3 regions of the Streptomyces sp. NPDC059787 genome follow, and region 3 is predicted to be linked to each of the others. Evidence: riboswitches for the same ligand, from Rfam matches in the RefSeq annotation. Region 3 holds a riboswitch; each other region holds the start of a gene.

Region 1 (2,259 bases), on a different contig from region 3:
AAGCAGGTGCCCTCGGCGACACCGGTGGGCGCGGTCTCCGGCTTCGGGTCGGCGTAGATGACCTCGGCGGGCGGCGAGGAGGCGTACGACACCACCAGCGGCCGGTCGGCCTTGGCCTGCTTGCCGCCGGCCGAGCCGGAGAACTCCTCGTTGTAGGCCTGCTCCCAGCCGTCGACCACCTTCACGCCGTTGGCCTTGAGCTTCTTCCAGTAGTCCTGCCAGCCCTCGTCCCCGTACTTGGCGGCCGTCCCGAGCAGGAAGCCGAGGCCGGGAGAGGAGGTGGAGGCGTTCTCGACGACGAGGAGGTCCTTGTAGGCGGGCTTGACCAGGTCGTCGAGGCTCTTCGGCGGGGTCAGGTCGTGCTCGTCGAACCACGCCTTGTCGTAGTTGACGCAGACGTCACCGCTGTCGACGGGGGTGACCCGGTGCTTGTCCTGGTCCACGCGGTACTCGTCGAGGATCAGGTCGGAGCCCTTGGCCTCGTACGGCTGGAACAGCCCGTTGTCGAGGGCGCGGGACAGCAGGGTGTTGTCGACGCCGAAGAAGACGTCGCCCTGGGGATTGTCCTTGGTCAGGACGGCCTTGTTCACGGCCTGTCCGGCGTCGCCGTCCTCCAGGACCTTGAGCTTGTATCCGGACTGCTTCTCGAAGGCGGCGACGACGTCCTTCGACACGGCCCACGAGTTGTGGCTGACCAGGGTCACGGTCCCGGACCCGCCGCTCGAGTCGTCGCCGTCGGACGACCCGCACGCGGACAGCGTGACCAGCCCCAGCCCGACGGCCAGGACCGCGACCTTCTTGGTGATGCCCACTTGATTCCTCCTGGAGTGACCAGGAAGAGACGCGGCCCTGCCCGGGACCCCTCCGCGGGGTCCCGGGCAGGGCGCAACAGCTCGAGTGATGACCGATCTCCCTACCCAGAATGACCTGGGCCAGGTTCGGAGGGTCTGCGGCCGGTGCCGCACTCTCAGCGCTGTGGCGCTCCCCTGTCGGAATATGCAGATGTGATTGCTCGGGTCACATTACCGTTCGCTCGCGGCGAGCTGACCACACGCCCCGTCGATCTCCTGCCCACGGGTGTCCCGGATCGTCACCGGTACACCGTGTGCGGCGATCGCCTCCACGAACGCCTTCTCGTCCTCGGGCCGGGAGGCGGTCCACTTGGAGCCGGGGGTGGGGTTGAGCGGGATGAGGTTGACGTGCACGGGGCGGCCCTTGAGCATCCGCCCGAGGCGGTCACCACGCCAGGCCTGGTCGTTGATGTCCCGGATGAGCGCGTACTCGATGGACAGCCGCCGGCCCGACCTGGCCGCGTACTCGAACCCGGCGTCGAGCACCTCGCGCACCTTCCACCGCGTGTTCACGGGGACGAGGGTGTCGCGCAGTTCGTCGTCGGGGGCGTGCAGCGAGATGGCGAGCCGGCACTTGAAGCCCTCGTCGGAGAACCGGTGGATGGCCGGGACGAGACCGACGGTGGACACGGTGATCCCGCGCTGCGACAGCCCGAGCCCGTCCGGCTCGGGATCGGTGAGGCGGCGAATCGCCCCCACGACCCGGTTGTAGTTGGCGAGCGGCTCACCCATGCCCATGAACACGATGTTGCTCAGCCGCGCCGGGCCGCCGGGAACCTCGCCGTCCCTGAGCGCCCGCATCCCGTCCACGATCTGGTGCACGATCTCGGCGGTCGACAGGTTCCGGTCGAGCCCGGCCTGCCCGGTGGCACAGAACGGGCAGTTCATGCCGCAGCCCGCCTGGGAGCTGATGCACATGGTCACCCGGTCCGGGTACCGCATCAGCACGGACTCGACGAGCGTCCCGTCGAACAGCTTCCACAGTGTCTTGCGGGTCGTCCCCTGGTCGGTCGACAGGTGCCGTACGACCGTCATCAGCTCCGGAAGCAGCGCCTCCTGCAGCTTGCCGCGGGAACCGGCGGGGACGTCGGTCCACTGCTCCGGGTCGTGCGCGTACCGCGCGAAGTAGTGCTGCGAGAGCTGCTTGGCACGAAACGCCTTCTCACCGACCGCGACGACCGCCTCCTTCCGCTCGGCGGGCGTGAGATCGGCAAGGTGCCGCGGCGGCTTCTTGGCTCCGCGGGGGGCGACGAAAGTAAGTTCTCCGGGCTTAGGCATGGCGTTACCAGTGTCGCAGATCAATTCGTGTGGCCTGCAGCCGTGAGCTCTGGGGGGTGACAACGGGCGTCGCCGGTCGCCGTGGGCTCTCCCCGGAGGAGCAGAGGTCCACCGCTTCGGTCTCCGGGTG
Region 2 (2,259 bases), on a different contig from region 3:
GGCCCGGGTCTCGGTCAGCGGCAGCTCGGTGATGCCGGGGACCAGCTCGTGGGCGTCGCGCAGCAGCTCGTACACACCGCCCGCGGTCACGGTGGTGTCCCAGCCCATCTCCTCGCTGGTCGCCCCGATCACCAGCTCGCCGTTCTCGCGCGGCACCAGGTAGACGTGGCTGCCGCGCACCACGGCCCGTACGGTCCGGTTCAGGAAGGGGCCGTGCCGCGCGGGCATCGTCAGCCGCACCACCTGCCCCTTCACGGGGCGCACGGGAGGCAGCACGTCCGCCGGGACGCCCGCGAGCCGCCCGCTGAGGCTGCCCGCGGCGAGCACCACCTGCCCGGCGACCAGCTCGGTGCCGTCGGCCGTGGCCACGCCCGTCGCACGGTCTCCCGCGACGACGAGCCGCTCGGCCCGCGCGCGGTGGACGGTCACGCCCGCGCGCTCACAGGCGGTGACCAGTGCGGCCGCCAGCCGCCGGGGGTCGATCTGGTGGTCGCCGTCCACCCGCAGGCCGCCGCGCACCCCCGGCGCGAGCATCGGCTCCAGGCGCCGGCAGTCCCGCCCGGACAGCCACTGCGAGTCCAGTCCCGACCGCTGCTGCAGGGCGTGCAGTTCCCGCAGGTGGGCGCGGTCGTCGGCGTCCAGTGCCACGGCGAGCGTGCCGCACGCGCGGTAGCCGAGGTCGTGGCCGGTCAGCTCGGTCAGTTCGGCCGCGAAGCCGGGATAGCGCCGCGCGGAGGCGAGGTTCAGACCGAGCAGGGTCTCCTCGCCGTAGTGCAGTTCCGTGACGGCGGCCAGCATCCCGGCGGCCACCCGGGCGGCGCCGCCGCCCGGCTCGGGGTCCACCACGGCCGTGGCGAGACCGCGCTGCGCGGCCCGCCAGGCGGTGACCAGACCGATGATTCCGCCCCCGACGACGAGGACGTCTGAGGTACGCGTGGGCGACATGGGCGTCCAGCCCCTCCCTTCGCCGGCATGACCCGGATCAGGTTCGTACGGTCGGAGGCCGCCAGCCTCCCTCTCAGCCCGGTGCGTCCGGGCTCCCGCGAGTGCTTGTACGTTGGCCACCCTAGCAACGCGCCTGCAAGGGAGTCTTTACCGTGGCCCGCTCGCTCGACGGACTCGTCCTCGCCCCCGTGGCCGACCAGGCCCCCGGCCAGGTCGGCACCCGCACCCGGTTCACCTACCACGAGCGGGGCGGCGAGATCTGGGCCGAGTACGAGGGCGGCGACGTCGTACGCGGACACCTGGTGGGCACCCGCGCGGGGGACCGGCTGGACTTCCGGTACGTGCAGCTCAAGCGGGACGGCACGACCTCCTCCGGGCACTGCGTGTCGACGGTCGTGGAACTGCCCGACGGACGGGTGCGGCTGGAGGAGGAATGGCAGTGGGAGTCGCAGCCGGGCAGCGGGACGAGCGTGGTGGAGCAGCTCGGCTGATCGACGCCGCGTCGGGTGTCTAAGGTGATCGGGTGAGCGAGCAGACGCAGGGACCGGGACGGTCCGAGCCGCGGCGGGTGGTGGTGGCGGGCGCGGGCATGGCCGGTGTGCAGACCGCCCTCGCCCTGCGGGAGCAGGGCTTCACCGGCACCGTGACCCTGATCGGCGCGGAACCCCACCAGCCGTACGACAGGCCGCCGTTGTCCAAGGCGGTGCTGCTCGGCAAGGCCGAGGACTCCGCCTTCGACGTCGACTTCGAGGACGCCGGCATCGAACTGCGGCTCGGCTGCGAGGTGCTCGGCCTGCGCCCCGCCGACCACGAACTGGACACGGAGAACGGGCCCGTCCCGTACGACGTCCTGGTGGTCGCCACCGGTGCGGAACCGGTCCGGCTGCCGGGCACGGAGGGCGTGCCCGGCGTGCATCTGCTGCGCACCCTGGACGACGCCGCGCGGCTGCGGCCGGTGCTCGCGCGGCAGCACGACATCGTGGTGGTCGGCGCCGGCTGGATCGGCGCGGAGTTCGCCACGGCGGCCCGCGAGGCGGGCTGCGCGGTCACCGTCGTGGAGGCGGGGGAGCGGCCGCTCGTCGAGGCGCTGCCCGCCGAGGTGGCCGCCCCGATGGCCGCCTGGTACGCCGAGGCGGGCGTCACACTGCGCACGCACGCGCGCGTGGAGCGCGTCGAACCCGGCGCCGCGGTCCTGGACGACGGCACGCGGCTGCCCGCGGGCGCCGTGGTCGTCGGCGTCGGGGCCCGGCCCGCCACCGGCTGGCTGGCGGGCTCCGGGATCGAGCTCGGGGCGCACGGGGAGGTCGTCGCCGA
Region 3 (2,259 bases):
GTCCTCGGGCGCGGAGGGCTCGTAGGCCACCACGACCTTCTGGCCCTCGTGCAGTTGCCGGGACTGGTCCGGCTGCACGATCTCGTTGAACGTACGGCCCTTGTCGTCACCGGTGTCGACCCGGATCGTCGCCTTCTTGCAGGCGCCGTCCGCCTGCTGCTGGGCGGAGGAGCCCTCGGCGGTGGAGGTGTCGCCGGTCGGTACGCCTCCGGAGGCGTTGACGGACTGACAGCTCAGCTCGACCACCTTGGTGACCGTGGCGTGCTGCGTCTGCCGGTCGAAACCGACGCCGGTGCGCTCGTGCGCCGGGGCGCCGCCCGGCCACAGCACGGCGAGCCCGATCAGCACCGCCGCCGCGAACGGGATGAGGATCGCCGCGATGACCTTGCGCAGGTGCTGGGAGACGGGCGCCGCCGGGCCGTGACCGTGGCTGTGCCCATGGGCGTGCCCGTGGGCGTGGCCGCCGCCGTCTCCGGCGCCGGGCGCGCGTGACGGTTCGGGCGGTGGAAACGGAGGAGGTTGAGTGGGGGTCACCGCCCGATCATCGCAAGAACGGGATGGGGCCCTCTGTTCACCGCGCCAGAAATGACGCTAGCGTGGAGTCGCTTTTGTACACGCGGGAGCTCGGAGCACCGGGCTGAGAGGGCGCTGACCTCCGTCCCAGCGACGTTTCACATGAAACATCACCGAAGGCGAGTGATGTTTCCCACGGAACGTCGGCAGACGGAAACCGCTGCGTCGACCGCCGAACCTGTTACCGGGTAATGCCGGCGTAGGGAGTAGGTCTCATGACCAACAAGGACGCACGCACGCCTGCCTCCACGCAGAACTCCGCCCAGGAGGAGAACACGGAGGCCGGGAAGTCCATCGGCTGGCACAAGGCGTACGTCGAGGGCACACGCCCCGACCTGCGGGTGCCGGTCCGTCAGGTGCACCTCACCAACGGGCGGTCGGTCACGCTGTACGACACATCGGGCCCGTACACCGATCCGCTCGTCGACACCGACGTCCGCCGGGGCCTGGCCCCGCTGCGGGAGAACTGGATCACCGCCCGCGGCGACACTGAGGAGTACGCGGGCCGTCCCGTCCGTCCCGAGGACGACGGGATCAAGCACACCTCTCCGCGCGGGGGCCTGCGCAATCTGGACGCCGTGTTCCCCGGCCGGCCGCGCCTGCCGCGCCGGGGCCGCGCGGGCCAGGCGGTCACACAGCTGGCGTACGCGCGCCGCGGCGAGATCACACCCGAGATGGAGTACGTGGCGACCCGGGAGAACGTCGCGCCCGAAGTGGTCCGTGAGGAGATCGCGGCGGGCCGTGCGGTGCTGCCGACCAACGTCAACCACCCGGAGATCGAGCCGATGATCATCGGCAAGCGGTTCCTGGTGAAGGTCAACGCCAACATCGGCAACTCGGCGGTGACGTCCTCCATCGAGGAGGAGGTCGAGAAGATGACCTGGGCGACCCGCTGGGGCGCCGACACGGTCATGGACCTCTCCACCGGCCGGAACATCCACACCACCCGCGAGTGGGTGCTGCGCAACTCCCCCGTCCCCATCGGCACCGTGCCGCTCTACCAGGCCCTGGAGAAGGTCGACGGCCGGGCCGAGGAACTGACCTGGGAGATCTACAAGGACACGGTCGTCGAGCAGGCCGAGCAGGGCGTGGACTACATGACGGTCCACGCGGGCGTGCGCCTGGCGTACGTGCCGCTCACCGCGAACCGCAAGACCGGCATCGTCTCGCGCGGTGGCTCGATCATGGCCGCGTGGTGTCTGGCGCACCACAAGGAGTCGTTCCTGTACGAGAACTTCGAGGAGCTCTGCGAGATCCTCGCCGCGTACGACGTCACGTACTCGCTCGGCGACGGTCTGCGGCCCGGGTCCATCGCGGACGCCAACGACGAGGCGCAGTTCGCGGAGTTGCGCACGCTCGGGGAACTCAACACGGTCGCGAAGCGTTTCAACGTTCAGACCATGATCGAAGGCCCGGGGCACGTCCCGATGCACAAGATCAAGGAGAACATCGACCTTCAGCAGGAGATCTGCGATGAAGCCCCGTTCTATACGCTCGGCCCGCTGACGACGGACGTCGCGCCCGCGTACGACCACATCACGTCCGGCATCGGCGCCGCGATGATCGCCTGGTGGGGCACGGCCATGCTCTGCTACGTCACGCCCAAGGAGCACCTGGGCCTGCCCAACCGTGACGACGTCAAGACCGGCGTCATCACCTACAAGATCGCCGCCCACGCCGCCGACC

What was found. A riboswitch is a leader RNA that binds a small molecule or an ion and turns the genes downstream of it on or off. The one in region 3 is predicted to bind thiamine pyrophosphate.
Region 1: it holds a riboswitch for thiamine pyrophosphate, as region 3 does, so the genes downstream of both, ACFV5H_RS06140 (thiamine ABC transporter substrate binding subunit) here and thiC (phosphomethylpyrimidine synthase ThiC) in region 3, are expected to answer to the same signal.
Region 2: it holds a riboswitch for thiamine pyrophosphate, as region 3 does, so the genes downstream of both, thiO (glycine oxidase ThiO) here and thiC (phosphomethylpyrimidine synthase ThiC) in region 3, are expected to answer to the same signal.

What each region holds. Positions count from the first base shown of each region.
Region 1 covers NZ_JBHWHX010000004.1:270,430-272,688, reverse strand. Annotated here, with positions in the region: gene ACFV5H_RS06140 (thiamine ABC transporter substrate binding subunit) at 1-812, opposite strand, end outside; TPP riboswitch at 893-998, opposite strand; gene rlmN (23S rRNA (adenine(2503)-C(2))-methyltransferase RlmN) at 1,023-2,129, opposite strand.
Region 2 covers NZ_JBHWHX010000039.1:36,018-38,276, reverse strand. Annotated here, with positions in the region: gene thiO (glycine oxidase ThiO) at 1-945, opposite strand, end outside; TPP riboswitch at 943-1,054, opposite strand; gene ACFV5H_RS28995 (hypothetical protein) at 1,098-1,436, shown strand; gene ACFV5H_RS28990 (NAD(P)/FAD-dependent oxidoreductase) at 1,469-2,259, shown strand, end outside.
Region 3 covers NZ_JBHWHX010000002.1:107,977-110,235, reverse strand. Annotated here, with positions in the region: gene ACFV5H_RS02470 (YibE/F family protein) at 1-534, opposite strand, end outside; TPP riboswitch at 607-796, shown strand; gene thiC (phosphomethylpyrimidine synthase ThiC) at 789-2,259, shown strand, end outside.